2 linked regions of the Candidatus Scalindua japonica genome follow. Each later gene encodes a partner of the first gene's protein in a complex. Links are inferred from orthologs where the notes say so. Each region holds a gene or a part of one and is shown in the gene's direction. Other genes may lie near its edges.

Region 1 (3,292 bases):
AGATATTACTGGTGGATTGCCACGAGTATCAGAGATTTTTGAGGCAAGAAGACCAAAGGATCCTGCAGTGATGAGTGAGATAGATGGTACGGTTGAACTTGGTGAAAAGAAGAGGGGTAAAAGGACAATAATAGTAAAAGGTGAATCAGGAATGGAGGTAGACCATCTTGTACCTCGTGGTAAGCACTTGCGGGTTCATAGGGGAGATCGTGTAAAAGCGGGAGATGCATTAGTTGAAGGTCCTCTTGTTCTTCAAGATATTTTGAGGATATGTGGTGAAGAGGAGTTGCAGCAGTATACGTTAAAAGAGGTTCAAAATGTTTACCGCTCGCAGAATGTGCCAATCGATGATAAGCATGTTGAGATAATTATTGCGCAAATGTTAAGAAAAGTGGAGGTAAGCGAACCCAATGATACGGATTTGTTGCCGGGAACAGTTCTTGATAAATTTAAATTTAAAGCAATAAATATGGAAGTTACGCAAAAAGGAGGCAAGCCTGCCGCAGCAGAGCCACTGTTGTTGGGAATTACCAAGGCGTCCGTTCAATCTGAAAGCTTTATTTCTGCTGCATCATTCCAGGAAACAACTAAGGTGCTGACTAAGGCTGCTTTGGAAGGGAGCAGGGACAAGCTTGTGGGGTTAAAGGAAAATGTGATTCTTGGGCATTTGGTTCCAACTGGCACAGGGTATAAACCGTACCACAAGATGCTTATGAAGAAAGATGAAATAGAAACAACAACAGATGATAAAATAGAAGAGAAGGGTGAGTTGTTGTCAACATTGTCCAATTGAGATAGGGGAATAACAAATGCCTACCATAAATCAGTTAGTAAGAAAAGGTAGAAAAAAAATAAAAAGTAAAAGTAAAAGCCTTGATTTGGAAAGATGTCCACAAAAGAAAGGCGTTTGCCTTCAGGTCATGACGCGGACACCAAAAAAACCAAACTCTGCTTTAAGGAAAGTGGCCCGCGTTAGATTGACTAACGGAAAGGAAGTTACGGCTTATATTCCGGGTGAAGGTCACAACCTGCAGGAACATTCTATCGTGTTGCTGAGGGGTGGGAGAGTGCGAGACCTGCCGGGTGTAAAATATCATATAATAAGAGGTAGATTGGACACGGCTGGTGTAGAAGGTAGAAAGCGTGGTAGGTCTAAATATGGGTCTAAGAGTCCTAAATAATTTCTGAATTAATTTGTTAAATAGTGAAGTGGGAGGCAATACATGGCGCTGGAATATAGAAGTACAGAATCTTTTCTTAAGCCTGACGTACGTTTTGGAAGTATGTTAGTAACTAAGTTTATTAATAACTTAATGCATAAAGGAAAGAAGAGTGTTGCGGAGAAGCTGTTTTATAAAGCCATGGATGTGATAAAAACTAGATTTGAAGATAAAGAACCGCTAGAGATATTTGAAACAGCTGTTGGTAATGTGAAGCCGTTGGTTGAAGTGAAATCAAAGCGTGTTGGTGGAGCCACTTATCAGGTGCCGATTGAGGTGTCAAAAAAGAGACAGATGTCACTGTCGATAAGGTGGATTCTCGCTGCAATGCGAAGCAAAAAGGGTAAGGCGACATATCTAAAACTTGCAGATGAGCTTACTGACGCATATAAAAAGCAAGGTGTATCAATTACAAAAAGGGAAAATACACACAAAATGGCGGAAGCAAACAAGGCTTTTGCTCATTTTGCATGGTAGTGTTTAATTGAGTATATTATGGGAAAAGATAAACTAACTAACCTTAGAAATATTGGAATTGCCGCTCACATAGATGCGGGGAAAACAACAACTACGGAACGTATACTCTTCTATACCGGAAAGAATTTTAAATTGGGTGAGGTTCACGAAGGTACTGCAACCATGGACTGGATGGAGGAGGAACAAAAACGTGGTATTACTATTACGTCCGCCGCAACCACATGTTTCTGGAATGATTATCAGATAAACGTAATAGATACTCCGGGACACGTAGATTTTACCATCGAAGTTGAAAGATCTCTGAGGGTTCTTGACGGTGCAATATGTGTTTTTTGTGGCGTTGGGGGTGTTGAAGCGCAAACTGAGACCGTGTGGAGACAAGCTAATAAATATAAAGTACCACGGATCTGTTTCGTTAATAAAATGGATAGAATGGGTGCTGATTTTATAAAAGTATTTAATGATATCAAAGAAAAATTAAACAAGAACATTGTTCCAATACAACTTCCCGTTGGTAAAGAAAAAAACTTTGATGGTATGGTTGATTTAATAAAAATGAAGGCTATAATAACTACCCGTGATGATGACAAATCTGGCTCAGAGTTTGAAGAGCGTGAAATACCTGAGAATTTGTTGGAGGATGCAAAGGTATATAGAGAAATGATGCTGGAGGGCATTGCTGACAAGGTAGATTGGTTTATGGACAAATATTTAAGTGAGAATGCCTTCAGTGAAGAAGAAATTATGAGTGCTTTGCGTGAAGGGACTATAAAGTATGGTTTAATGCCGGTATTGTGTGGGTCAGCTTTTAAAAACAGGGGAGTTCAGCAGCTGCTTGATGCAGTGTGTAGTTATTTACCATCACCTTTGGATATTCCTCCTGTAAAAGGTATAAATGTAAAAGATGATTCTGACACAGAAATGAAGCCTGCTGTAGACGAGCATTTAAGCGCTCTCGCTTTCAAGATAGCATCAGACAAACATGGGGATCTAACATATTTACGTGTTTATTCCGGTACGCTTACATCAGGTCAAAGGCTTTATAATCCAAGGGCAAGAAAGAAAGAACTGGCAAGTCGTCTCTACAGTATGCATGCGGATAAACGTGAGCAACTGGAGAGTGCTTCGGCAGGTGATATTGTGGCAGTAGTGGGGTTTAAAGATACTGGTACGGGAGATACGATATGTGAAGAAGCTCATCCTGTAATTCTGGAGAAAATAGAATTCCCGGAAACAGTTATCTCTATGGCGATAGAGCCTAAGACAGAAGCAGAAAAAGAGAAATTGGCCCTTGTTCTGGCTAAATTGGCTAAAGAGGATCCCACTTTTAAGGTCCATACTGATAATGAAACAAGCCAATTGATTATTTCTGGAATGGGTGAGTTGCATCTTGAGGTCTTAAAAAACAGGATGCTGAGTGAATATAAAGTGAATGCAAATGTTGGGGCTCCTCGGGTTTCATATAGAGAAACAATAGGTCGAGAAGCAGAGATAGACGAAAAATTTGTAAAGCAGACAGGTGGGCGTGGACAATACGCACGTATAGAAATTAAGCTTGAACCGCATAAAGGAGAAAAGTCAGTTGAATTTGTAGA
Region 2 (3,167 bases), on another replicon or contig:
CTCCTTCACCTTCCTGGTATGTATAGTTTATATCCTTCAAACCAAATTCTTTTCCGTTACCTAAAAGTCGCAGGAAATCACCCGCATTATTACCACCGGTAACAATCATAATATCCTCAATCCCGGCACTGATTAATGTTTGCAGGGGGTAGTATATCATTGGTTTGTCAAAAATAGGTAACAAATGCTTATTGGTAATTTTTGTTAAAGGTAACAGCCTTGTACCAAGACCACCGGCAAGAACAACACCTTTCATTATTATTTTTCCTTTCTATATTAATAGTGATGTATTTGTAATATGTTTGTCCCAAAATCAAATTTTATGAATAATACAGTATACAAATAAAGAACTAGAAGATACTATCATATAGACACTTACAACGCAAGTGGTTTTAAAACAACCCAGCCTGTTCAAACAAGAACTGATAAAGAGAGTGCTGTCTAGGCTAATCAGAGTGTTTCTCAGAGATTGAATTTAAAATATACTAATCATTTATAATAAAAAAGATTGCAAAATATAGCACTTGAAACTAAACTGGAGGACTTATATAAGTTAGCTAAGGATTTTTATGTTTAACGATTCGGTGGTTTGGCAGATCCCGAAACAGTTAAGAGTATCTTTAGTGCACCTTGTGAGCGAGGGTGGCGGAACTGGCAGACGCGCTAGACTTAGGATCTAGTACCGCAAGGTGTGGGGGTTCGACTCCCCCCTCTCGCACCAGATAAAAATATATTGTAAATCTATATCGGTTAATTATAATTAGTTGAATTGCGGGTGTAGCTCAGCGGTAGAGCATCACGTTGCCAACGTGAATGTCGTGGGTTCGAATCCCATCACCCGCTCCATTTCTTCAGACTTGCTGTCTACAATAACCTGTAAATAGACAGAAAATCGTAAAAAGTTAACAAAAATATTTTAATTTAAAAAAATAATGAATATAGAAATAGAAGAAGTCGGGCCATGTAAAAAGTTACTTAAGTTCGAGGTATCAAAGGAAGCAATTGAAGACGAGTGGCAAAAACAGTTAAAAGAGATTTCCAGAATGGCAAATTTGCCTGGATTCAGGAAAGGGAAAGCCCCCAGAAAGCTACTTGAGAGAAACTATGGTGACAAAATTAAAGAAGAAGTAAAGCGGGCGGTTATCAGCGATTCATACAAAGAGGCAATCGAGAATAACAAATTGTCACCCATAGGTGATCCTGACGTTGGCGACATTGATCTTGAATTGGGCAAACCGTTAAAATTTGAGGTCACCCTGGAGGTATTGCCCACATTTGAGCTGGGAGAATACAAGGGTATGCAGCTTAAGAGAAAGCCTGTAACTGTTACTGATGAGGATATAGATAAAGCGCTAGAGACTTTAAGCAGACAGAGGTCTCAATTAACTGTTGTTAAGAGTGGTAAAGCAAAAGATGAAGACGTTATTATATGTGATTGTGAAGTTAGAGTTGACGATGAGATTGTCTGGTCGGACGAAGAGTTGGAGGTTATGGTTTCCGGTTCTCATATTGTTGATATTAATGTACCGGACCTGAAAGATAATCTTGTTGGCTCGAAATCCGGTGATAAAGTTACGATAGATATAGAATTAGGAGATAACTTTTCCGTGGAACAACATAGAAACAAATCTGCTAAAATGGAAATATCGATAAATGAGATTAAAAGACCTAAAAGTCCTGAAATAGATGATGAGTTGGCAAAACAAGTCGGTTATGATACCGTTGGTGAGTTAAAGGAGTTTATGTCAAAGAGACTGGAGATGGAAAAGAAGAGGATGACTGAAGGTGAAATGCAGGAACAAATTTCCAGCAAACTTTTAGAAATGGCTGACTTTGATATGCCGGAAGACATGGTTGCTCATCATACAAATGAGAGACTCCATAAATACCAGCTCGACCTACTGAATAAAGGCACTCCTCAAGAGGAGATAGAAAAGAATATGGAAGATTTAAAGAGTGCTTCTGAAGAATCTGTAGTCAGAGATTTTAAGATGTCACTTGTACTTGAACACATAGCAGAAAAAGAGAGAATATTTGTTACAGAAGATGATGTCAATCGAAGAATCAGCGAGATGGCAGGCATGTATGGGCTTGAACCTTCCGATATGAGAAAACAACTTGAAAAGATGAATAGTATTTCAAACTTAAGACATCAGTTGAGAGAAAATAAAACGCTTAGCTTGTTAATGAAAGAAGCAAATATAGAAGAGATTAAAGATGAAGTTAAGCAAAAAAAAGATAAAGAAAAATAAACAGCAAGGAGGATTAGGTGACTAAGGATAATAACAATTATGGAAACGTTTATGTACCATATGTAGTGGAAAAAACAGGATATGGAGAGCGGCATTATGACATTTTCTCTCGTTTGCTTAAAGATCGGATAATATTCATTGGCAGTCCGATAGATGATAACGTTTCAAACATAGTAATAGCTCAAATGCTATTTTTACAAAATGACAATAAGAACCAGGATATAAATATCTATATAAACTCTCCGGGTGGCTCTATCACGGCAGGTCTTGCAATCTATGATACAATGCAGTTTGTGCATTGCGACGTAGCTACGTTTTGTATTGGTTCTGCTTACAGTATGGGTGCGATACTTATGGCAGCAGGAACTAAAGGCAAAAGATACAGTTTACCACATACAAGGATAATGTTACATCAGCCATGGGGAGGCACAACAGGAACGGCAACTGATATAAGCATTCAGGCAGAAGAGATAATGTTTATGAAGAAAAATCTTAATGAAATACTGGTAAAACACAGCGGCCAGCCAATTGAGAAGATAGAAAAGGACTTTGATCGGGATTTCTATATGTCTTCACAGGAAGCCAAGGACTACGGAATTGTTGATGAAGTCATTAAATCATTAGATGATAAAAAGAAAGATTAGGGCTGAGACAATTCCTTATCAATTGCCTCAAGGGATTGGTTTACATTTATCGGCGTTGTAATATATAATCTCTTAATCCAGAAGTCTTTCCTCTTTCAATATCATCAGGCATAGCATTCTCCCGCAGGGTAATTACGGTGATTCCTTTTGTCTGGTCATCTCTTTTCAAACACTTCAAAGCTTCATAACCGTACAAATATCAACATCAGTGAATTAAGATATAACGCCTGTCTGCCGGTAGGCAAGTTTGCGTAATAACGCCTTTTTCTTT

The links.
Region 2: the proteins of rpsG (region 1) and tig are in contact, whole or in part, in a crystal structure (PDB 3GTY), measured with the Thermotoga maritima proteins. The link is inferred for Candidatus Scalindua japonica from one-to-one orthologs. Residues at the interface, in WP_004081843.1 of Thermotoga maritima: Lys34, Lys52, Lys55, Glu59, Arg62, Gln63, Glu66, Asn67, Lys69, Val71, Arg95, Ala109, Lys110, Lys111, Gly112, Arg113, Pro114, Glu117, Glu121, Ile124, Ala125, Tyr127, Asn128, Asn129, Thr130, Gly131, Lys135, Asp139, Arg142, Met143; in WP_004081061.1 of Thermotoga maritima: Glu122, Val124, Val129, Leu130, Tyr133, Glu188, Gly259, Ile262, Tyr263, Glu266, Ser270, Glu273, Gln274, Glu277, Arg308, Gln311, Ile312, Ser315, Tyr316, Glu325, Arg329, Arg336, Leu363, Phe366, Trp367, Arg373, Leu377, Arg381, Leu384, Glu387.

What each region holds. Positions count from the first base shown.
Region 1 is NZ_BAOS01000029.1:38,197-41,488, forward strand. The notes cover bases 1-2,960. They hold rpsG (30S ribosomal protein S7), read left to right. Parts: upstream 1-1,223; coding sequence 1,224-1,697; downstream 1,698-2,960. Other genes in these bases: rpoC (DNA-directed RNA polymerase subunit beta'), read left to right, coding at 1-793; rpsL (30S ribosomal protein S12), read left to right, coding at 810-1,181; fusA (elongation factor G), read left to right, coding at 1,716-2,960. Also shown: more of fusA, read left to right, coding at 2,961-3,292.
Region 2 is NZ_BAOS01000013.1:165,218-168,384, forward strand. Bases 258-3,092 are described here. They hold tig (trigger factor), read left to right. Parts: upstream 258-932; coding sequence 933-2,252; downstream 2,253-3,092. Other genes in these bases: SCALIN_RS08255 (ATP-dependent Clp protease proteolytic subunit), read left to right, coding at 2,270-2,896; SCALIN_RS23350 (hypothetical protein), read right to left, coding at 2,943-3,065. Outside these bases: SCALIN_RS08235 (sugar phosphate nucleotidyltransferase), read right to left, coding at 1-256. UniProt on the Bacillus subtilis protein: Involved in protein export. Acts as a chaperone by maintaining the newly synthesized protein in an open conformation. Functions as a peptidyl-prolyl cis-trans isomerase.